One region of the Paenibacillus sp. FSL R5-0928 genome, then DNA from elsewhere that is predicted to be linked to it. Evidence: predicted binding sites of a transcription regulator. Region 1 holds the regulator's gene; each other region holds the start of a gene.
The links. Region 1 encodes Rex, which represses fermentation and respiration genes when NADH is low (regulators of the CRP and FNR family bind a similar motif). Its sites were predicted from a motif close to TTGTGAAATATTTCACAA; they were not measured.

Region 1 (6,060 bases):
AGCCCAAGGGAAGATGCGCTTACTGCAGCTCAGATGATCGTATGGCTCACTCAAAGTGAATCAGGGGATGATGAAGAGCTGAATTTAAGCGGCCGGGGCGGTGATTTCTGGGAGACGGTGGCAAGCGATACCGATTCCTGTCTGGGACGTTCCTGTCCTTGGTTCCGCAAATGCTATTATCATAGGGCCAAGCATGAAGCTGGGATTGCTGACGTGGTCATTACGAACCACTCCAAGCTATTCGCAGATGTTAAAGCTGGGCACCAGCTGCTTCCAGCTTACGAGCATCTTGTAATTGATGAAGCACATCATTTAGAAGATGTGGCTGGTAAACATCTTGGCATGCATATGAAGCATTTCACTGTGGCACACACGTTATCGCGACTGTATAAAGATAGCCGAAACGGACAGCTTCCTGCTCTGCGCCAGATCTTACAGTCGTCAGGCAGTGAAGAGGCTTCAGAATGGAGCGGAGTCATCGATCGGATCTACCCGGATCTGCTTACTGTCAAAGAAACCTGGGATGCACTCAGCGACAAGCTGTTCAGCCTTTTGCCGGAACGCAGTGATGCAGCAGCAGGGGAAGCGGGACAACTGGTTATGCGTTTGCTTCCCGCCCGTAAGCCGAAGGATTGGGATGAATTAGTTGCGCTTGAGAACACTATGAATCTGACGTTAAGCGACATCATCCGTAAGGGTGATAAAATGCTTAATGAGATGCGTGACCAGGAAAGCCAATCCTCAGCAGACAGTCTTGTTACTGATATTAGCGGTTTATTTAAGGATTTGGCTTCCATACGTGAGCAAGTAAGATTCTTTATGGGGCTGAATGACGATAATGTAGTATATTGGCTGGAGGCAAATGGAAATTACCGCAGCAAATCACTGCAGATGTATGCCGTCCCTGTGGATGTTAGCAGCCAGCTTAAAGAGTTGTTCTTCGATAAGAAAAAAAGCATCGTGCTTACCTCGGCGACGCTGTCTGTAGATAAATCTTTTCAGTTTATGATTGATAATCTCGGACTTAACGAAGCTGCGGAAGAGGGACGTCTAATGACTTCACTCCTTCCTTCTCCCTTTAAGTATCGCGAGCAGGCGCTGCTAGTTATACCGCGTGATTTTCCTAGTGTGAAGGGCAGTGTGGGCGATGCTCGATTTGTCGATACACTCGTACAGTCGTTAGCAGAAGCTGCCAAAACAACACGTGGGCGGATGCTGGTTCTGTTTACTTCTTATAAAATGCTGCGTCAGGTATATGATCCGCTTAAAGAGGCTTTGGCCTCACAAGAGATTACGGTGCTTGGTCAAGGCGTGGAAGGTGGCAGCCGGAGCAAGCTGATCCGCCGCTTTCAGGACAGTGCAGCATCCGTTCTGCTGGGGACGAGCAGCTTCTGGGAAGGTGTAGATATTCCAGGTGAAGCACTGACTTGCCTGGCCATCGTGAGACTTCCGTTTCAACCGCCGAATCACCCGTTGGCGGAAGCGAAGTCGGAGTTATTGCAGGCTCAGAAGAAGAATCCGTTCATGAAATTGTCTGTTCCTCAAGCGGTTATTCGTTTTAAGCAGGGATTCGGAAGACTGGTTCGCACGGCGCAGGATCGCGGAATAGTTATTGTTTATGATACAAGGGTTATTGAATCTCATTACGGGAAGTATTTCCTTTATTCATTGCCTGGTCCCAAAATGGAGCATATGCTGACTGATCAAATGGTCCCCCGCATAGCGGAATGGCTAGAGGATGGCGGCGCTTCTTAAAATGCTCGTCTTCAGTTTAGCTCCTCCTTATCCTTAAGGGCGGTAAGTTACAGTACCGCCCTTAATAAGGAGAGGTATACGTTTGAATATGGATTTTCACAAGAACATTACTATTTTTAGGAGGAAAAATATGAAATCGGATAAAATATCAGAAGCCGTTGTTCGCAGACTACCTGTGTATTTGCGTTTTTTGAATGATCTCCAGAATCGCGAAATATTAACAGTTTCCTCTCAGGAACTTGGACAAAAGCTGGATCTTAATCCCGCACAGATTCGTAAGGATTTAGCGTATTTTGGTGACTTCGGCAGAAAAGGTATCGGCTATGATGTAACGTATCTTATTGAGAAAATCCGTCATATTCTGAAGCTGGATCAACAGCTTAATGTAGCTTTAGTAGGGGCAGGTAATCTCGGACATGCCTTGTCTAATTACAATGCATATCTTAAAGATACAATGAAAATCACCGCTATATTTGATTCGTACGCTCCTAAGGTTGGACGTAAGATCAACTCCCTTACTGTGCAACCAATGGATGAACTAGGCAGCACGATTCGTGAGCAAGGTATTCGCATTGCCATTATTACCGTACCTGATTCAGAAGCTCAAAATGTAGCAGATATTCTCATTTCTTCTGGGATTGAAGCGATTTTGAACTTTGCCCCTGTGATTCTGAAGACACCACCGAATATCCGGGTGCATGCAGCTGATTTTACAACTGATCTGCAAAGTCTTGCTTATTACTTGCGGGATGGAAAGGAAGAAAGCGAACATGAACAGCAATAAAACGATAATTAAGGGCGGGTATTTTCTGACTCCGGGAACGGATGAGCCGGTTCTGAGTGGATATATGACTATTGAAGATGATTTAATCACTTACATAGGAAAAGAAGAGCCTCAGATGGAAGCTGGAGTGCAAGTGGTTGATGGCAGTCGTCTGCTGTTCATGCCTGGACTTGTAAACACACATGGTCATGCGGCGATGTCTTTGCTGCGTGGATATGGAGATGATTTAGCGCTACAAGTGTGGCTTCAGGAGAAAATGTGGCCGATGGAGGAAAAGTTCACCGGTGATGATGTATACTGGGGAACCTCCTTATCTGTATTGGAAATGCTGAAGGGTGGAACTACGACCTTCCTCGATATGTATGATCATATGGACCGAGTAGCTGAGGTAGCTGAGTTATCAGGTATCCGTTCCGTATTGATGCGTGGTGTGATCGGGTTATGTCCAGAGGATGTACAGAATCACAAGCTTGCGGAAGCGATTTCTTTTGCCCGTAACTGGCATGGAAAGGCGGACGGTAGAATTACTACTATGATCTCGCCGCACGCCCCTTATACTTGCCCTCCGGACTTCCTGGTTAAGTTCGTGCAGGCAGCGCATGATCTGGATTTACCGATGCATACGCATATGTCCGAAACGAAACGTGAAGTGGAACAAAATGTGGCGGATTACGGGTTGCGTCCTGTAGCTCACTTAGAGAAGCTTGGAATGTTCACACGTCCCTCGATAGTTGCACATGGTGTTCATTTAAATGATGAAGAGATTGAGATCTTGGCTCGCCATAATGTGGGTGTCTCTCATAATCCGGGCAGTAATTTGAAGCTGGCTAGCGGAGTGGCTCGGGTTACTGATCTTCTAAAAGCTGGTGTGAAGGTGTCTCTTGGCACGGATGGCGCGGCAAGCAACAATAACTTGGATATGTTTGAAGAGATGCGGCTTGCAGCTCTCATTCATAAGGGTGTCAGCGGTGATCCAACGGCTGTTCCAGCTCCAGAAGCTCTACGTATGGCTACAGAATATGGCGCCCAGTCCATCTTTTTAAATAATGTAGGTAGACTTGCTGTTGGGATGAAAGCTGATTTCATTGCAATTGATATAGATCAGCCGCATTTGCTGCCACACACAGATCTGTTGTCTCATGCAGTTTACTCTGCTAGCGCTAAGGATGTTGAGCATGTGTGGGTGAATGGTAAACAGGTCATCAAGCATGGACAATGCTTAACCCTGGATGAGGAAGCTATCCGGCGTAAAGCGCAAGAAGCCTTCGAAGGTTTATTGAAGCGTTAAGTCTGGATAATAACGAATAAATAATAGGCTGCGACTTTTTGCTTTTAGCAAAAGTTGCGGCCTTTTGTACATTTTAAAGGCTGGGAAAGCTAGAAAATTATGAAATTTTGGATAAACACGCGGGTGTGTTATATAATCAAAAAAGATATATTACTAGAAAGGGAGCTGTACCTTGAAGAAAAGGAAAAAATGGATCCTCCTGGGGTCAGTTCTGATTCTGCTCCTGGGGTTTGGACTTATCCAGTTCTATGCCTATATTATGAAAGATCAATGGAACGAGCGGGATATCGCCAAGGATGTTGCCAAAACCAGAGCGGGTCTAACAGAGGTAACCAAAGCACAAAAATCGGTTTGGGATGAAAATGCAGTGTACTGGGTTTTAACAGGAAAAAATGAAGCCGGGACTGCTCTTATGGTCTGGGTCCGCTTTACGGTAGATGGAAAATATGCTGAAGGCGACGACGCAGTGTTTGCTGAGGAACTAAGTAAAGGAACCTCAGAAGCCCAAATACGCGGCATTATCAAAGCTGATCTTCCGGACATAACGATTGAACGCTTGCTGCCGGGAGTATATAACGGAGAGTATGCTTGGCAGCTTTTTTATAAACAGAGCGGTCGGTATTATTATCAATTTTATCGGTTTTCGGATGGGTCCCGAATGGGTGAAGGTTACAGTTTACCTAAAAGTTAAGCCGAACATAAGGAAATTAAGGGTGGCAATGTAAACAAGCGAACTTATTATAAGTTCGCTTGTTTACATTTATTTGATGTACAAAAGTGATATACTAAGTGATATACTGAATGGGTGGTTATCACCGAATATTCTCTTAAATTCACATACAAAAATAGGCCGATTGATTAAAAATCAAGGCCGATTTTGTCGAAAACGAGGAATATATTTGGTATTGATGGAAATATTTAAAAAATTAAATTTTAAATATATTCACATTTATTTTGAAATTAGTATATACACCTGTGATATACTACTACTTGTAATTAGAACAGCAATAAGAGACTTCAGTCTCTCTGATGAGCTCTCAAGTAGCTATAAATTATTATACTGAGCTTTATATTTTGTCATCTTTGAGAGGAGGACGTTTCTTGAAATTACGTCTTGTACCTGTGCTGATAACGTCTCTACTGTCGGCTACTCTATTGTTTGGTGGCTTCTTTTTGTATCGTCAGTTTGCAATGCAGGAACCACTTCAGAAGATTGTATCTCAATATGAGGGCGTCAATGATTCTCATATCAGTATTAACCGCAATGAGGTCACTTTGAAACTTGATCTCCAGCCAGGCACGAAATTACGTGAACTGGTTCAGTACGTCTCTAAAGAAGGAAAATCGATGATTGATGGACGTACACTGAAACTTGATGTAGAACAGAACTCCAGTGAACTGCTGGATGAATACTGGGATAAAGCGATGTTCTCTGTAGCTGAAGCCATGGAGAGCCGTAAATATACACTTATACCCACAGAACTTGATGGACTCAAAGCGCAATATCCGCAATATAAAAATGTGATAGCCTCAACAGAAATTGACGACAATAATGTCTATGTAAGCTTGAGTAATGGAAAAGAAAGCAAATTTATTATTTTGCCGCGCAAACCTGCGACATTGGGGGTATGGAATAATGCCTAAATACCTTAAAGAAATTCTAATCGGATTTGTTCCTGTCTTGTTTATTTTTATGGCTTTTCTAGGCATTAATATATTCCCGATCGTTATTGCTGCTGGGATGCTCACGGCTTTACTTATCATTGCTCATTTAAGAGGCGGACTTGCGGTGAATGCAGGTGCCGGGAAGAAACGCAAGAAGGATGGACCTTCAAAGCTTACTTTTGAAGAAATTGGCGGGCAAGACAATGCAAAGCAGGAGCTTCGTGAAGCGTTGGATTTTCTGATCCGGCATGAGGAAATCAGCAAATTCGGGATTCGGCCTTTGAAAGGGATTCTGCTTACAGGCCCTCCAGGAACAGGTAAGACCCTTATGGCTAGAGCAGCAGCACATTATACGAACTCTGTATTTGTGGCAGCATCAGGCAGTGAGTTTGTAGAAATGTACGTAGGTGTCGGTGCCGGCCGTATCCGCGATTTGTTTAAGGATGCCCGTACCCGCGCCCTTAAGGAAAACAAGCAAAGCGCTATTATTTTCATAGATGAAATTGACGTAATTGGCGGTAAGCGTGAAGGCGGACAGCAGCGAGAATATGATCAGACCTTGAATCAG
Region 2 (6,060 bases), 200 kb from region 1:
GCTTGCCGGCAATTGCATAAGCTCCCTAGCAGAATGAAAGGCAAACTTCTCTTGCACCAAATAAATATGTCCCAAGTTCCAGCGGATATTGTTATTAAAACCTTCTGGAATACTATCTAAAATTCCCTCAGAAAGTCCCTCGACAGCACGAACAGTAACACTACGCACAAACTTAAGTTGTTTGAATATGATTTGATCCATTATGACCCCTCCTAACTTTTATCCATAGTTTACCATAAGCTTATCTTTAATTTCCTAATATTATTTTAAACTTAATTGTTTCATAACGAGCGTAATAAACGACTGCATATAGCTTTCTTGAAGTTCCTTCTTTCTGTAACCCATCCATATCGAATGCTTGGAGACTACATTTTCTACTGCTACATTAGCTAATGTTCCCTGATCAAGATAAGGTTTCGCCAACAAAGCGGATACATAACTAATTCCATAACCGGCAATCACAGCTTGAATAACTTCATTCACTCCATTAAATTGAAGCCCAATCGTTGGCTGCTGTACACTTCTTTCTTCACACAACCGGACAAGCCGCTCTCTGGCTGCACTGCCCTCTTCTCTCATAATAAATGCTTCAGACATCACTTCTTCAAAGCTAACCTGCTGATTGGCAAAAGGGTGATGGGAAGAAACCACGAATACATACTCGTCCCTATATAACTCCCGATGTTCGAACACTCCTGTATTATGCGTAGGAAACTCCATATCACTGTAAATCGCTACGTCTGCTTCAAAATTATTCAATTTTTCCATGACTCCATGAGAATTAGTAGTAGTGATCTGAATGTTAACTTCCGGAAAAGATTGTTTGAATAATGACGCCCACCGGGGAATGAGGATGCTTGTTGCCAAATAATTACCTGCAATCCGCAGATTCCCCTCAGGAAATTTGTGATAGTCTTCAATGATTTGCTGGACTTGATCACCCATGGCAAAAAACTTCTCAAGAGGTTCGATTAACCTTTTTCCTAAAGGGGTGAGCACCATCCTCTTTCCTTTAATTTCAAATAACAAAATATGATTCTCCCGTTCAAACTTACGGATTTGCGCTGATATAGCGGGTTGACTGATATGCAAACGTTCAGAGGCTTTGGTCACACTACCTGTGATCGCAACGTAATAAAACAATTTTAATACATGATAGTTCATCATGATTTCTTCCTCACCTAATAAAATAATATCTCTAATCGCCGCTTATCTATCCTCAGCCATTTACTATAACTATACATTATGGATGTTAACTATTATATATTGTTTATTTATATTTTTTTCTCTTATACTTACAACTATTCATAAGGGAGGTTTTGTTAATGACAAAGACAGTATTATACTTAACCCGCCACGGGCAAACAGAATGGAATTTACAAAAACGAATGCAAGGGCATCAAAATTCTGCGCTTACAGCCTTGGGCGAACAGCAGGCCGAATGGTTAAGGGATCGTTTGCAAGTAGAAAACTTAGGCGCAATTTATTCTAGTACTAGTCCAAGAGCATTGCATACTGCGCAGATTTTACGGGGAAAGCGGAGTTTACCTATTCAACAGCAAGTTTCTTTAATGGAAATAAACATGGGGAGCTGGGAAGGAATGAATACGGATCAGATACAACTAGAATCCCCTTTACAATATTCCCATTTTTTCACCAGACCCGATCTATATATTCCTCTAACCTCAGGTGAGACTTATAAGCAGCTTGAAGAAAGAGTAGTGCCGACAATGGAGCGCATCATAAACGATAACGTAGGGCTAGAGGTGCTCATCGTCACCCATCGGATGACTTTAAAAGTCATTATGGCTTATTTTCTTAATAAATCATTGCAGGAAATAGGGGAGTTACCGGATATTCTCTCTACTGCATTATGTAAAGTAACCCTAACTGATAACAATACAACCATCGATCTGTATGGAGATACTTCACATTATCAATGACTATGGGTCAAAAAATAAGAAGGTAACTCCGATTAACGGGGCTACCTTTTTAGCGTTCAACATTAAATATCCACACTTTTGATTATAAAACTGCGGACCTTCATCCATTTGCCTGAAATGAATTCATCAATCGTTTTCGTCTTTGGTCTAACGCAAAAGCGGTGTTTTGCCCCTTTATCAAAGCCCACAGCTTCAAAAATTAGGCTGTCCCCTATTTGCTCCTTGAAGAACACCTGCTTTAATCCCAACCTATTTAACATTTCAAGCTTTACGCTCTCAATATATGTGCGCGAATACTCCTTAGACATATGTGTTCCTCCTAGTAGTGATAGTAATATTATAAGTCAATAGGAAGAAAATCAACAATAGTTCATATATTCATCATCCACAAAAAAACAACCAGGCAGCAATTCTCCGTTATTGGAGGTTCGCTGACTGGTGTTTTGGGTCTGTTGTGATTTGCTTGATAGGTTATGAGCTAAGCTTAATCATTCGTAGCTTTCGGATAACCACTCCGTTGTAGCGCACTATCTTGATATATCTGTAAGATAACTGCAATCTATACACTTATTCGATATCCACAAGGGCTAATTCTAACTTTAAGTGTATTCTATACAATTAAAAACTAGAGAAATAGCCTATAGAGTATTAAATCAGGAAAATAGATGTACAAAATACAGCTATTTGCATTGGCCGGGCGTTTTGAGCATTTTAGTTGTACAAAATACAGTTAAAACCATCTACTGTACACTTCAATGTTTCATACTCCATTACTTCATACTCCATTACTTCATACTCCATTACTTCATACTCCAATAATTCACTGCTTCAATACTCCATTACTTGTTACTTCGAAGCCGTTGGCTCTCATATGGTAACTAGATGGGGTGTAGTCCATTATGAGTCAGCCCATTCATTACTGATTCCTTTTGCCTATCCTATCCGGATAATTCTATCTATTTAGTCCTTCTACTTCTACCTAATCGAAATCATCACTAACTTATTTAACTTCAGTTGCCCCAGTCACTTTACCTTCAATCCCTGCAGTTGCTTTCACATCTTCGTTTGCGAAGTAAAGATTTCCATCAATAGTCGAAGTTTCATGCAGATTAAATCCGTTCGCTTCTACATAAACATCACCTTTAATGGTTCCGCCTTGAACTCGTAAATTTTCACTTTGTACAGTTAACTTAGGTACAGTGAGTGTGTAATTGGCAGTAACTTTGTGATCAGCGTCTTGGGAATAAAGAGCAATCTTACGGTAGATGTCGCCGTCTGCGGCCCCTTTATCATGGAATTCGCCTTCAACAACAACATCTTGGGCAATGGTCACATCATTTAGAATGGCAATAATCCAGTTTCCATCTTTACTTACAGCCTTGGTAAACGCATCTGCTTGATTTACGATTGAAGCTGTAGTAACTGCATCCGTTTGCTCTGTAGCTGGAGCCGTAGTAGCCGCTGAATTAGTTGCATTATTATTATTCGCACCACAACCAGACAAGACTGCAACCGAGACGCCTGCTACTAACATCATTTTAAATAACTTCATTTTAAATCCCCCTTGTTTTTGATTATAAATTAATTATATATTAAAATTTTTAATAAACAGGTGAAAATTTTCACAATATTGTGTCGTTATCTGAAGCGGTTTCACAAAGGTGATTAATTCCATACAAAAAGGACACTCCCAATAACTGCGGAAGTATCCTCATAGTCTTTATTACTATAATTTTTTAGATTAAATACCCTCTTGAAAAAGATATGGAACCATCATACTCTACACTTACTTTTTTAATGTTAGGTTTATGCAAAACATCAGCATAAAAATAATACAGCGGAAGGATGACCATTTGGTCAATGAGCATTTTTTCAGCTTTTGCATAAAGCTTGTTTCGTTCGCTAGTGTCTAATGTAAGCCTAGCTTGTTTAATATAACTATCATAAAGTGCACTGCTCCAGCCCGAATCATTATCGCTGCTCCAAGATGTGAAATAATCTAAAAAAGTCGATGGATCGTTATAGTCGGCTGCCCAAGCCGCTTTTGCCATTGTATAATTCAGCTTAAGACGATTATCAAGCAGATCTTCCCAGGGTTGAACCTCAAAGCCTACTGTAATGCCCAGATTTTTGTTCCAGCTGTTAATAACGGCTTCTGCAATTTCTTCATGACCTTCATTTATAATAATCGAAAAACTAGGAAGCTGAGTTAAGCCCTCTTCCTTCAAACCTTCCTGAAGTAATTTCTTAGCCTGTATTACATCCTCTTTGAAATACCGTGTATCAATAATCTCTGATCTAAAATTCAACTTGGAACCACGAATACTCCGAGGAATAAAACCGTAAGCAGGTGTACCATAGCCGATAGATTCTCGGTTAGCTGCCATGGCTAATGCTTTACGTATCTTCAGATTTTTGAAAGGTGCTTTGCTTAGATTGAACTGATAATAATATGTAGAAGCATACGGCAATGCATATAACTCCTGAGGGAATACAGAATTTAAAGAAGCCTTATCTATCAGCTCATCTTTTGCCCCTACCCAGTCAACTTCATTGTTTAAGTAGGCCATAGTTGGCGAAGGTGTTCCAGCTTTAGGCCGAAGTAGATGCACCTCTGAGAAACGAATTTCTTGCGCCGCATAATAGTTTGGATTTTTAATTAGATGAATCGAATTTTCATCCCACTGTTGCAGTTTAAAAGGGCCATTAGTAACCATAGTTTTAATATTGTACGCCCAATTCTTATCTGCTTTCGCGACTTGCGCATTAATTGGCATGTAAATACTTTCCGCGAGAAGCTGCGGGAAATGTGAAGTTTTTTCATTCAAAGTCACTTGGAGTGTATCGTTATTTAACGCTTTCACACCCACTTTCGAAGACTCCTTTAGCTTCCCTTTATGATAATTCTCTGCGTTAGCAATTATGAACATTTTGAATGCATAGCTATTCATAGACTGAGGTGCAAGCGCTTGTTTCCATGCATACTCAAAATCTGAAGCCTTAACCTGCTGCTGATTACTCCATTTTGCGCTCGGCCGCAAGGAGAACGTGTATGTTTTCCCATCCTTGGAGACTGTCCACGACTTGGCTATCCCGGGAACCGCCTCTCCCGCATCATTCAAACGCACCAATCCCTCAAATATCCCTTTAATGACCGTAGTCGTACTACTATCTGTGGAAGAGGCAGGATCTAGATCTACAGGAATATAATCAAAACCAATACGCAACACCTGTTTAGCCTGTACAGCAGATGCAGTGTTCCCTTCACTTACATTTAAACCTATTAGTAATACTAAAACAAAGAGAACATGGAGCAATTTTTTCATCGACACTTCCCCTATTTCTATTATTTTTATTAACTAGAATAACATGGAATCTATTGATTCCGATAGATTAATTTCACCGCAATTCTTCCATTTCTAGAACCTAGCAGGGTCATCTAACTGCACACTCACTTCCCATTGACGCTTTGGGATCAGAATGTTAATCTTTAGAAAATATCACAAGGATAAGGGAGCTATTTACTGGTGAAAAAGACAACCATGAAGGACATCGCACTTCGTGCCAATGTCTCCGTCGCAACAGTGAGCTATGTTCTGAATCGTGTCGGCAACCAAACCATTCCTGAGAAAACGCGCCAGCAGATTCTTCAGCTTGCCGAGGAACTACACTACATACCCAATCTGGCGGCACGTTCACTTGCGAATCAGAAAACAGGATTGGTAGGTGTGCTCGTTAACACCTCAGCCCATACCCCACACTGGAAGCTCCATGCCCAGTTCTCATTTATACATGCCTTGGAACAACGGTTAACAAATGCTGGTTACCATACGCTGCTATATTCACTTGATGTTGACCAGCCTTCTTTGGATATTATCGTAGAAAGAAAGCTGGAGGCTGTATTTCTGATCGATGTGCGCGAGGAAGCCTTTTATTCGATCTCCAAGCATTTTGTAGAAGGAATTCCTTTGATTCTGATCGACAGCATGATTGAAGATAAACTCTTTAAGCAGGTCCTTTTCAACTATCGAGCAGCTCTACAAAAGGTAAAACCACAGGACCTTTCACAGGTATGTTTAATTATGGAGAGCTTCAATAACTCTTTCCTCACCCGTTT
Region 3 (6,060 bases), 280 kb from region 1:
CAGTTTCATTACGAAATGATCGACGATTTCTTGTACTTGTTCTTCAGTCAAAGTACCTTCAGCAATATCGCGTTCTGCATAGATGTCCAAGAAAGAGGACACACGGCCTAGGGACATCGCTGCACCATTTTGCTCTTTAACTGCTGCCAGATACCCGAAGTATACCCATTGAGTAGCTTCTTTGAAGTTGGTCGCTGGTCTGGAAATATCCATACCATGAGCGGCTGCCATTTCTTTCAATTCGCCAAGTGCACGAATTTGCTCGGACAGCTCTTCACGCAAACGAATAATATCTTCAGTCATGGAATCAACTTCAAGCTCAGTTTGTTGTTGTTTTTTGTCTTTAATGAGGAAATCAATACCGTACAGAGCAATGCGGCGGTAGTCGCCGATGATGCGTCCGCGGCCGTAAGCATCAGGAAGACCTGTAATTACGCCGGATTTACGCACAGCTCTCATGTCTGGTGTATATGCATCAAATACGCCTTGGTTATGCGTTTTGCGAATGTTCGTAAACATGTCAACGATGTTTTGTGGAAGCTCGAAGCCGTAAGCCTTCGTAGCATCAACCATCATCTTGATCCCGCCAAATGGCTGGATGGAACGTTTGAAAGGAGCGTCAGTCTGTACGCCTACAATTTGTTCCTTGTCTTTGTCAATGTAGCCTGGAGCATGTGAAGTGATTGTGGAGACAGTATCTAGGGAAACATCCCATACGCCGCCTCTTTCTCTTTCTTCCTTGCTCAATTGGGAAATAATCTTCCATAGTTCAGTTGTGTTACTAGTAGGTCCTACGAGGAATTCTTCGTTTCCTTCATAAGGCTTAATGTTACTTGCGATAAAGTTGTTAACGTCAACTTTTCTGGACCATTTACCTTTTGTAAAACTTCTCCAACCGGATTTCACTTCTTGTACATCTTTTTCAATCACCGACATGCTAAATCCCTCCATCTATATTTATAATATTTGTAGAGATCGCGGGCTTGAAGGTTGATCCCGTGTCTCGTGATCCCAAGAAAGATATGGTTGTTCGAAAATTCACAATCATTGTTCCATGTATGGGACCGTTGTTTATATAAACATTTTAGTTTATTTTCTATAAATAGACTGTGACAAATATCACCTTTCCGGTGATATTTGTCACTTATATCTAGTCCACAACCATCCTATTATCTACTTAACCAAATATTAATTATCAAATCTTCCGTAGAAAGCATTACGGTACACATCTGCAAGTTCAGATACCAGTGGCAGCTTAGGATTGGCAGTTGTACATTGATCTTCAAATGCACGGTCAGCCAAGTAATCTACACGGGATTCAAAATCCTTAGGATCAAAGCCCAGTTGTTGGAAGGATTCTTCGATACCCAGTTTTTTGTTCATATCGCGAATAGCATTGATCAGGCTAGTTACACCTTCTTCAGTTGTGCGAGCTGGCAATCCCAGAATACGGGCGATTTCTGCATAACGCTCGTCAGCTACGAAGTGTGAATATTTAGGGAACGAAGCGAACTTCGTAGGTTTCTTAGCATTGTAACGAATAACGTGTGGCATAAGGATCGCATTAGTACGACCGTGAGCAGTGTGATATTGACCGCCCCATTTATGCGCCAAACTGTGGTTAATACCCAGGAAAGCATTAGCAAAGGCCATACCAGCAAGTGTTGATGCGTTATGCATTTTTTCACGGGCAACTCTGTCGCCTTCAAGCGCCGATTTTTCAAGGTATTGGAATACCAATTGGATTGCTTTAATTGCCAGACCATCAGTGTAGTCACTCGCCATAACAGATACATAAGCTTCGATGGCATGTGTCAATACGTCCATACCTGTATCAGCTACAGCAGTTTTTGGCAAGCTATATACGAACTCTGGATCAATGATAGCTACGTCTGGAGTTAGCTCGTAGTCAGCCAAAGGATATTTAGTGTGTTGTTCAGTTGTTTTATCGGTAATAACTGCGAAAGATGTTACTTCCGAACCCGTACCCGAAGTAGTTGGAATCGCTACAAACTTAGCTTTGTTTCCAAGTTTAGGGAATTTGTAAACCCGTTTACGGATATCCATGAATTTTTGTTTCAGACCGTTAAAGTCTGCGTCTGGATGTTCATAGAATAACCACATTCCTTTTGCAGCATCCATTGGGGAACCACCACCAAGTGCGATGATGCAGTCCGGTTGGAATCTGTTCATCATTGCTGTACCTTTTTCAACTGTAGTTGTCGATGGATCTGGTTCAACTTCCGAGAACACTTCGATCGCTACAGGAGTTTGGCGTTGACGCAGGTAATGTTCAACTCTCTCAACATATCCGAGCTTAACCATCATTGGGTCAGTGATAATTGCGACACGTGTGATATCAGGCATTTTGGTCAGGTACTGAGTAGCGCCTTTTTCGAAATAGATCTTGTCAGGTACTTTAAACCATTGCATATTCACGGTACGACGATTCACCCTTTTCACGTTGATCAAATTAATTGCTGTAACGTTTTGCGACACGGAGTTACGACCATAAGATCCGCAGCCCAGCGTCAACGAAGGGATGTTAGTGTTATAGATATCGCCGATCGCACCATGAGTGGAAGGCGAGTTAACGAGAATACGTCCTGTTTGCAGACGGTTGGAGAACTTCATGATTACTTCTTCGTTGTTGGAGTGGATAGCCGAACTATGGCCCATACCACCAAATTCAACAACTTGTGCTGCGCGTTCGATACCTTGATCTGCGTTTTTAACTTTGTAGCAAGCAAGCACAGGGCTCAATTTTTCAGCGGACAATGGATATTTAGTGCCTACACCTTCAAGTTCTGCTACCAGAATCTTAGTGCCGGCAGGAACTTGAATGCCGCACATTTCAGCAATTTTCACTGCGGATTGTCCAACGATTGCTGGGTTAACCGCACATTTATCAACGTTCATAGCGCCGCTAGTAAGTTTGGCAGCTTCTTCTTTGTTAACAAAGTAGCAGCCATTAGCGATCATTTTCTTTTTCACTTGATCAAAGATTGGTTCTTCGATAATAACAGCTTGCTCGGAAGCACAGATCATACCATTATCAAATGTTTTGGAAAGAATGATGTCCGTTACGGCTTGATCGATATCCGCGCTCTTTTCGATGAATGCAGGTACGTTACCAGGACCTACGCCAAGAGCTGGTTTACCACAGCTATAAGCTGCTTTTACCATTGCAGAACCGCCTGTTGCGAGAATAAGTGCAACGTCAGGGTTGTTCATCAAAGCGTTTGTTTTGTCCATCGTTGGCATTTCAATCCATTGGATACAATTCTCAGGTGCGCCAGCTTTTACAGCCGCATCATGAAGAATTCTAGCAGCTGCTGCACTACACTCTTGCGCAGATGGGTGGAAACCGAATATAATAGGGTTCCGTGTCTTAATCGAAATCAACGCTTTAAACATCGTGGTGGATGTAGGGTTGGTTACCGGTGTGATACCCATTACAATTCCGACGGGCTCAGCAATTTTTTGGAAGCTTTCATAAGCATTGTCTTCAATAACGCCTACTGTTTTATCGTATTTAATTCCGTGCCAGATATATTCTGTCGAGAAGATGTTTTTAGTAATTTTGTCTTCGTAAACCCCGCGGCCAGTTTCTTCTACAGCCAATTTAGCGAGGTACATATGTTTGTCGAGTCCAGCCAACGCCATTGCATGAACGATTGTGTCAACTTGCTCTTGATCCAGCGCCATGAATGCCTCATGTGCTTTTTTCGCTTTATCCACTAAAGTCTGAATATACTCTTCAGCGGTAGTTTGTTTAACTTGGGCGGCGACTTCGTTCTTAACTGCCATCTCCCTCGTCCTCCTGTCAATTTTTAGGTTGTTTTTCTCTACACATTTATCTTATCACATCATTTCCACCTTGTATAGTGAAATCTTTCACAAAGTATAAAGTTTTTTTGATTTGTTTTCAAAGCGCTTTCATTCGATCATATTATAGCTTTTTTTCCATTATTTATGCTTTATTATTCCTTAAATTTAAAGTTTGCGTTTAAAAAGACAAGAACTGATACCCATTTTCTGCCTTTCTGCTCGCAAAAATATTTTAAAAAAGCAAATCTAATTTTGTTGACACTCTATTTTTCCATTGGCCTCTAAAAAATAGTCGGATGCCCCCCGTCGTGTTGATTTATAAAAATATCAATAATATAAACATAAAAAAACCGACTCCTATGGAGCCGGTTCTGTTCTTCCTAGCTATTCTACTTTAATTGTGTCGAAGAATTTCTCTTGCACTGTTTTGGCAGCAGCTTCAAGCTGTGTCTTGGAATCTGTTCCTTTTTTGGAGAACAGCTCTTGAATTACATTGGACATGGTTGCGTAGTAGTCCTGTGTATTGTATTGCGCTTCCGGTTTACCGTCCAGCAAACCTAAAATATCAGGGCTGTATTGATATACATTTGTATATTTATCATACACAGCTTTCGTTTTCTTGCCGAAGTCAGAATCTGCAGAATAGTAATCTAAGAGCGGCGGAATAAAGTATTTACCATCCGTTGTACGTTGTTGCAGAACCGCATCCAGTGCTTCTAGACCTTTATCGGAGAAGTAATCAAATGTAATATAACGGAATGCCATTTCTTGCTCGTCTGGTGTTGCATTTGGATTGATTACAAGGTAGTCACCACCAAGTACCCCGGTGTGTTTTCCGCCTTTTTCCATTGCAGGCATTGGATACGTAAGTACATCTTCTGGTTTCAGACCGCCCTGATTCAACGCTTGCTCAATAACACCGTCAGATCCAGCCATTACCATTGCTGTACGACTTTGTTGGAATGCGCCTACAGCATCACCCCAGCCCAGTGCCCAGTCCTGAGGAATCGCGTTTGCTTCCCATCTAAGTTTCTTGTAGAAATCCAGCGCTTTAATCCCAGCCTCAGAATTAAAAGTAGCTACAACCTTACCGCCTTCAATCTTCTGAATTTCACCGCCAGCTTCGAACAGGAAGTTGGTCCAGTTCCAGCCTGCTTCATTCCCTTTACCCATTGGAGCAATACCGGAAATACCTTTTTTGGTATCAGCTACGCCTTTGGCGGTATTCAGCATATCATCCCAAGTCCAATCCATAGGTGGAACAGCAACGCCTTTTTCGTCCAGCATTTTTTTGTTGATCATTGTGGTTGTTACATAACCCTTTTGAGTTACGCCGAAGACTTTACCGTCAATGATAAATTGATTTTGGAGAACCGGGTTAATTTGATCCTTAAATTCGTATTTATTCCACAGATCCGTAATGTCAGCTACCCAGCCTTTTTCAACTAGGAATTTTGCTTCTGTAGCGTAGGTGTTAAAGAAGGTTGGAGCTTCATTCGCTGCCATTTTGATGCCGATTTCACTTACATTGTACTGCCAATCGTCTTTGACGATTTCAACATTCGGATATTCCTCTTGGAAACGTTTGATCTTGTCATCTTCCTGTGCTCTAACTTCGGTTAGGTCAGGGGTTGGATAGTGAATTTTGATGGTCACTTTTCTTTGTGTGATATCATCAGTTGGCGCTGCTGTAGCACTGCCAGCATTATCTGTTGCAGCATTCGTTGGCGCAGTAGTCGCTTCCCCTTCCTTGTTTCCTGTCGTGTTTCCGTTATTGTTATTACCGCCGCAAGCGGTTAACAACGATCCGGCCACAAGGAGGCTTAGTAGCACGCTAGAGTACTTACGCATTGAAACTCCCCTTTTCAATTCATAGTTATCTTACATATCGATCATAAAAGAGAAATCGTTTACAAACGAGGTGCATTTATATTCCTTTCATGTGCATGTTTACGATCCGTGACTAAATCCGTCGATCCGCGCTTATCCCTTAACTGCTGATAATGCGACGCCACGCATAATGAACTTTTGGAAGATCAGGAAGACAAGGATCGGCGGCAACGATACGATAAATAGGATGGCGAATTTAATATTCGTATTAAGTGCCTTTACATTAATAACGTATTTATAGATTGCTGTCGCGAGCGTATATTTCTCTTCACTGTGCATAACCAGAGATGGCCAGAACCAGTCATTCCATGCGGTAGAAAAGATAAAGATCGCCAGCGT
Region 4 (6,060 bases), 2.3 Mb from region 1:
GTTATTCTGCTGAAGAGCAGACTGAACCACCAATTAAATTAGATGTACCTATAGACAGCAAGCTGATCTATTCTTCCTTCTCAGAGCTTAGCAAGGCGCTTGAGGATAAGATTCCTGACATTTCCAATTATCGCTTTGATTCACAGGAAAGTGAGGTAGGAAAGTTCGTTCTTCATCCGCTGGTTCAAAATCAGTGGTCGTTGTTCCGTGTTAGGCTAGAGTTGATTAACAGTGATCAAAAAATCGTAGCTTACCGCTGGCCGAAGATTGAAATAGGGACAAGCAGCAGCGATAAAGAACAGAAGGTGCTTCCAGCATCGCAAGCACTTAGTAGCTTGATAGAGAAGTATTTTCCGGCAGATTCCGTAGTGAAGGAGATTGAGCTGGGGTATTACGGTGAGCTGTTCAACTCGGAAAGTCAGGTAGCTTCGCCGATGTGGCGGTTTATGCTGGAGAACGGCAATGCCTATTATGTGGATGCTATTAGTGCGGACATCATCAGTCCTAAGACAACAGAGTAGAAGGAGTAAGGAAAATGGGGATTTCATTTACAGTACTGTCCAGTGGTTCTACCGGCAATGTAACGGTGGTACGAAACGGGGAGACAACACTTATGATTGACGCAGGTTTTAGTGCCAAGCGGATCGATGAGCTGTTGGCCATGCGTGAACTAACGGGTAATGATATAGACGGGATTCTAGTTACACACGAACATTCCGATCATATCAAGGGACTCGGGGCCATGGCCCGTAAATACGATCTTCCGATTTATGCGAACACCAATACCTGGGGAGCTATCGAGAAGGGAATTGGTAAAATACCGGAGTATAACCGGATGATCATGGAGTCTGGCCAGCACAAGGATTTCGGCAGTATGCGAGTAGAATCCTTTGCGATTTCTCATGATGCAGCGGAGCCAGTGGGTTACAATTTTTATGATGGAAAAGAGAAGTTATGTGTAGCTACAGACCTGGGCTATGTTAGTGATAAGGTAAGAGATGCAATTTCAGATGCAGATGTATTGGTGCTGGAGGCGAATCATGATATCGAATTGCTGAGAATGGGACGTTATCCGTGGAATACGAAACGGCGCATCCTAGGCGACATGGGTCACCTTTCCAATGAGGCAGCTGGAGCTGCGCTTAGCGAAATTCTTACAGGGCGGACCAAACGGACCTATTTGGCGCATTTAAGCCGGGATCACAATATGATGGATTTGGCAAAAATGTCGGTACGCGGCGCAATGGAGGATCGGGGCTGTTTTTTCAAAGATAGTGAGTTCAGACTGTGTGATACGTATTATGATCAACCTACGCCATGGGATAAGCTGAGCCAGTCATAAGCTGATCAAGTTCAGCGGTCTTGCGATCTAATTCTTGGCGGGAGATTAGGCCTTTTTCAATCATCAATTCGATCATTGCGCTAAAGGCAAGGGTCATGTGGTAGTGTTCATCCTTTAAGTCACCAAGCTTACCGATAAACTCGACTAAATCCATACTTGTTGAAAAAGAACTCATAATTAATCCTCCTTTAATAGTGTGAATTTATAGTGTAATTAGAACTGAAAACTGTAAAAAATTCGCAGGTGTTTTAGCTGAGGAAAATCCCGAATTGCAGGTTGCCTGTGATACAATTAAAAGCGTGATGAGCAAAGCTAAAATTTTAGGGACACTTCTATTTTATTGTAGTCTTTTAAGTTGCAAAATATTCCTAATAGAGAAGATATATTAAAAGATTATCATAATCTAACGATTGATCGAAACTCTTGTGGGGTTAATGGATAAAGTGAAACTTTTTAGTGATATTTGGAGTCTAATGGTTACAGAGGTTTGGTTCGGACGTGGTTGCTATAGGTTCAGGTCTTAACAACAGTGAACGCTTGGCAATAGAAGGGGGAGATTTTCGGTGGGATTGTTTGATGATGATTTCTATTCAACTAAAGTTTCGCGGTCCAGAGGGGATGAAGCATCAAAGGGATCGTTTGCTAACCGTAGACATTCTGTACGCAGATCGCGTAAAGGGCTATCTACCTGGCAAATATCCGCCGTTTGCTCCTTAGTCAGCGCTGTGGTGGCAGTTCTGTTATTCAGTATGTTTACAGGCCAGATGAGTCATGAGACTGCTCAAAAGCCGGTTGTAACAACTGGAAATGTTGCCCCAAGCAGTAGTGATCCATTTGACCGGATTATTCAAGCTGCTGCCACGGTTCGCCCTGCAGTAGTAAGTATTATCAATCATAAAGAAGATAATGAAGAATTAAACATTCTGGATGAGTCCGCACTAGGCTCAGGAGTGATCTATAAAAAGACAGGAAATAAAGCATTTATCATTACCAATAATCATGTCATCGAAGACTCCGGTAATCTCGAGGTAGTTACAGTGAACGGAGAGACCCGTAAGGCAACACTCGTTGGAACGGATAAAGTAAGCGACATTGCGGTACTCTCTATTGATGCCAAAGGAATCGATACCATCGCGCAGCTCGGTGATTCCTCTAAGCTTCGTCTAGGTGAAACGGTCATTGCTATCGGTAATCCGCTAGGACTTGGTGATACATTGACCTCGGGGATTGTTAGCTATACTGAACGGATGGTTCCCGTATCCCTTAATCAGGATGGAGTATATGACTGGGAACAAGAAGTGATACAGACTGATGCGGCGATTAATGAAGGAAATAGTGGCGGCGCGTTAGTGGATCTCGATGGCAAGGTCATTGGAATTAACACGATGAAGATTTCAGATACGGGTGTAGAGGGTCTGGGTTTTGCAATTCCTGCGAATCATGTGATAGATATCGCTAATGAGCTGGCTGAAAAAGGGCATATTGCCCGTTCGTACTTGGGTGTATATTCAGTTGATTTGAACAATCCGTACGTTCCACTAGCAGAAGATCAACGCAATGAATTGAACCTGCCGAACAGTGTTAAGGATGGAGTAGTTGTTCTAGAAGCCGTTGGCCCTGCGAAGGAAGCTGGACTGCAATTCAATGATGTCATTACCAAATTTAATGATCAATCCATCATATCTACCCTTTCTCTTCGCAAGTACTTATATAATCATACGAAGATCGGTGATGATCTGAAAATTACTTACTATCGAAACGGCGAGGCCAAACAGGCAACAGTTAAACTTCTTGAAAAACCACAGGAATAATATGCTGGAAGTCGGTATATAATGATATAGCAGTTACGACAAGTAGAGCGGACTACCCCTTCGATTCCGAGGGGGTACCTTCTTGAAAAAGCGGATAAAAGTAACGTTTTTGGGAAAGCTATTTTTCTAAAACCATGATAATTATGCCAGAAAAAGGATCTATTTAGGGAATAAACACTAAGTGGCAGCCCTTACATTGGAAGGTAATACTTATTAGGGCAAAACCGGATATATTCGGATGCTTGCTTGCCTTTGCTAATCAGGTGTGGTAATATGATATCAATCATACATTTAGTCCCTAATTCTCGCATTGAAAAGGGCTGTCATATTTGGTAATACAACCTTTTTCAATGTGTGAATTTTTTCTTTGTTTGAAGATAAAAAGAACATATTAATTTAAATTTGTGGAGGTAACACACATGCAAACAGGTACAGTTAAATGGTTCAACGCAGAAAAAGGATTCGGATTTATCGAAGTTGAAGGCGGAAGCGACGTATTCGTTCACTTCAGCGCAATCACTGGCGACGGCTTCAAAACTTTGGACGAAGGCCAACGCGTTGAATTCAACGTTGTTCAAGGCAACCGTGGACCACAAGCCGAAAACGTTGTAAAACTGTAATAATAGAAGAAACCGTCCCAGCTTGTGAAAGTTGGGACGGTCTTTTTATATCTAGTTACTCACTATTGACTTACAGGATGGGAGGAACGGCAATGAACTACCGGAAGAAACCTTTGGAAGAAATACCGGAAGAAAATACCGCAATTTGGGCATGTACCAATGAGGGATGCAACGGATGGATGAGGGATAATTTCGCATTTGAACATGCGCCTTCTTGCCGTCTATGTGACTCTCCAATGGTTCGCAGCACGAAGATGCTACCCCAATTGCTTAATTCGAATGGCGATCTCAAATCGCTGAAGAAGGGTATTTCCATCTAACCAATACCTAAATGAGTCAAGCATTTAATAGAACGACGAACCACTCAAGACGGGTAAACCGTCTTATTTTTTTTGCTTTCTTTATGCTAAAATGTGATCTTTGTCACAAATCATTTGAATTTCACCGTTAAATGACTATCTTTATGTGACATTTATCACAAAAAGAAGTTTAAATTTTTGACAGAATATAATTAACGAAAAGGGGAGAAGGAAGGGACAAATATGGATACAGTAATGCTGTCGCGTATACAATTTGCGTCGACGACAATATTCCACTATTTCTTTGTACCGGTATCAATCGGACTAGCGCTCTTGATTGCAATCATGGAGACAATGTACGTTAGAAAAGGTAATGAAGAGTACAAAAAAATGGCGCAGTTCTGGGGAAAGCTATTCCTCATCAATTTTGCAGTAGGGGTAGTTACAGGGATATTGCAGGAATTTCAGTTCGGGATGAACTGGTCCGATTATTCACGTTTTGTTGGTGATGTATTCGGGGCTCCACTTGCAGTTGAGGCATTGGCAGCCTTTTTCCTGGAGTCTACTTTTATTGGGATATGGATATTCGGCTGGGATAAGGTTTCCAAGCGAGTACATTTACTGTCCATCTGGCTGGTAGCATTCGGTACGATGTTATCTGCATTCTGGATTCTAGCGGCTAACTCTTTTATGCAGCATCCTGTGGGTTTTGCGATAAATAATGGACGTGCAGAAATGAATGATTTCTTCGCGCTTATTACGAACGGACAATTGCTGGTTGAATTCCCACACACCGTACTGGCTGCTTATGCAACAGGTGCTTTTCTTGTAACTGGTATTAGTGCTTATAAAATATTGAAGAAACAAGAGGTTTCTTTCTTTAAGAAGTCTTTTCAGATTGCAGCCATCGTAGGGATTATTTCTTCTATTGGTGTAGCTGTTGCTGGTCACGCCCAAGCGCAATATTTGGTTGAAACTCAACCAATGAAAATGGCAGCTTCCGAAGGACTGTGGGGTAAGAGTGGTGACCCGGCACCTTGGACCGTATGGGCAAACATTGATCCAGAGAATCAAATCAGTACTGGAGAATTTCAAATTCCTTATATGCTGAGTTTCCTTTCATACAGTAAATTTTCCGGTGAAGTTAAAGGTATGCTTGAGCTGCAAGCGGAGTATGAGCAAACCTATGGCCCCGGTGACTATATTCCACCTGTACGTACGACATTCTGGAGTTTCCGGATCATGGTTCTAGCAGGAACGTTAATGATTGTATTGGGAATGTACGCTATGTACTTAATGTGGCGCAAAAAAATGGACCGTCCGAACACTTGGTTTATGCGGTTCATGTTATGGGGCTTGTTGCTTCCTCCGATTGCGAATACAGCCGGTTGGGTTATGACCGAATTCGGGCGTCAGCCATGGACGGTATTCGGACTGATGACAACGGAAGACAGTGTGTCGCCTAATATTACAAGTGGTCAAGTTCTGTTCTCCGTGATTTCTTTTACAACGATTTATTTAATTCTAGGATTAGTGTTGGTCGGATTGTTTATTAAAGTGATTAAAAAAGGTCCTTATGCGATGGATAACGATCACGGCGATTCGAATGATCCATATAACGAGGAGGGTTCCCATGATATCTCTTAATGAATTGTGGTTTGTGCTGATTGCAGTTCTGTTTATAGGGTTCTTCTTCCTGGAGGGTTTCGATTTCGGCGTAGGGATGGAAACACAAATTCTCGCTAAAAATGATACAGAGCGCCGTGTTCTGATTAACTCGATCGGACCCTTCTGGGATGGGAATGAGGTATGGCTTATCACAGCTGCGGGTGCAATGTTTGCGGCTTTCCCGGAGTGGTATGCAACGCTGTTTAGTGGATTCTATATTCCTTTTGTATTTGCCTTATTAGCTCTGATAGCGCGTGGTGTCGCTTTTGAATTCAGAGGTAAACGTGATTCATTGGCTTGGAAAAGAACTTGGGATGCCT

Region 2: a site for Rex is predicted at 3,554-3,571, ahead of MKZ16_RS20885 (polymer-forming cytoskeletal protein). Genes of this name have one in related genera too.
Region 3: a site for Rex is predicted at 3,886-3,903, ahead of adhE (bifunctional acetaldehyde-CoA/alcohol dehydrogenase). Genes of this name have one in related genera too.
Region 4: a site for Rex is predicted at 4,237-4,254, ahead of MKZ16_RS32340 (cytochrome ubiquinol oxidase subunit I). Genes of this name have one in related genera too.

What each region holds. Positions count from the first base shown of each region.
Region 1 is NZ_CP150225.1:4,813,596-4,819,655, reverse strand. Features, by position in the region: gene dinG (ATP-dependent DNA helicase DinG) at 1-1,755, shown strand, start outside; gene MKZ16_RS21750 (redox-sensing transcriptional repressor Rex) at 1,886-2,539, shown strand; gene MKZ16_RS21745 (amidohydrolase) at 2,526-3,827, shown strand; gene MKZ16_RS21740 (DUF5590 domain-containing protein) at 4,000-4,518, shown strand; gene MKZ16_RS21735 (hypothetical protein) at 4,929-5,471, shown strand; gene MKZ16_RS21730 (AAA family ATPase) at 5,464-6,060, shown strand, end outside.
Region 2 is NZ_CP150225.1:4,618,014-4,624,073, forward strand. Features, by position in the region: gene MKZ16_RS20865 (DinB family protein) at 1-201, opposite strand, end outside; gene MKZ16_RS20870 (LysR family transcriptional regulator) at 262-1,167, opposite strand; gene MKZ16_RS20875 (histidine phosphatase family protein) at 1,326-1,943, shown strand; gene MKZ16_RS20880 (hypothetical protein) at 2,006-2,251, opposite strand; gene MKZ16_RS20885 (polymer-forming cytoskeletal protein) at 2,944-3,495, opposite strand; gene MKZ16_RS20890 (peptide ABC transporter substrate-binding protein) at 3,680-5,269, opposite strand; gene MKZ16_RS20895 (LacI family DNA-binding transcriptional regulator) at 5,471-6,060, shown strand, end outside.
Region 3 is NZ_CP150225.1:5,094,957-5,101,016, forward strand. Features, by position in the region: gene pflB (formate C-acetyltransferase) at 1-936, opposite strand, end outside; gene adhE (bifunctional acetaldehyde-CoA/alcohol dehydrogenase) at 1,189-3,810, opposite strand; gene MKZ16_RS23105 (extracellular solute-binding protein) at 4,216-5,682, opposite strand; gene MKZ16_RS23110 (carbohydrate ABC transporter permease) at 5,815-6,060, opposite strand, start outside.
Region 4 is NZ_CP150225.1:7,146,981-7,153,040, reverse strand. Features, by position in the region: gene yycI (two-component system regulatory protein YycI) at 1-521, shown strand, start outside; gene MKZ16_RS32365 (MBL fold metallo-hydrolase) at 536-1,342, shown strand; gene MKZ16_RS32360 (hypothetical protein) at 1,311-1,517, opposite strand; gene MKZ16_RS32355 (trypsin-like peptidase domain-containing protein) at 1,906-3,153, shown strand; gene MKZ16_RS32350 (cold-shock protein) at 3,573-3,773, shown strand; gene MKZ16_RS32345 (cold-shock protein) at 3,866-4,093, shown strand; gene MKZ16_RS32340 (cytochrome ubiquinol oxidase subunit I) at 4,316-5,719, shown strand; gene cydB (cytochrome d ubiquinol oxidase subunit II) at 5,706-6,060, shown strand, end outside.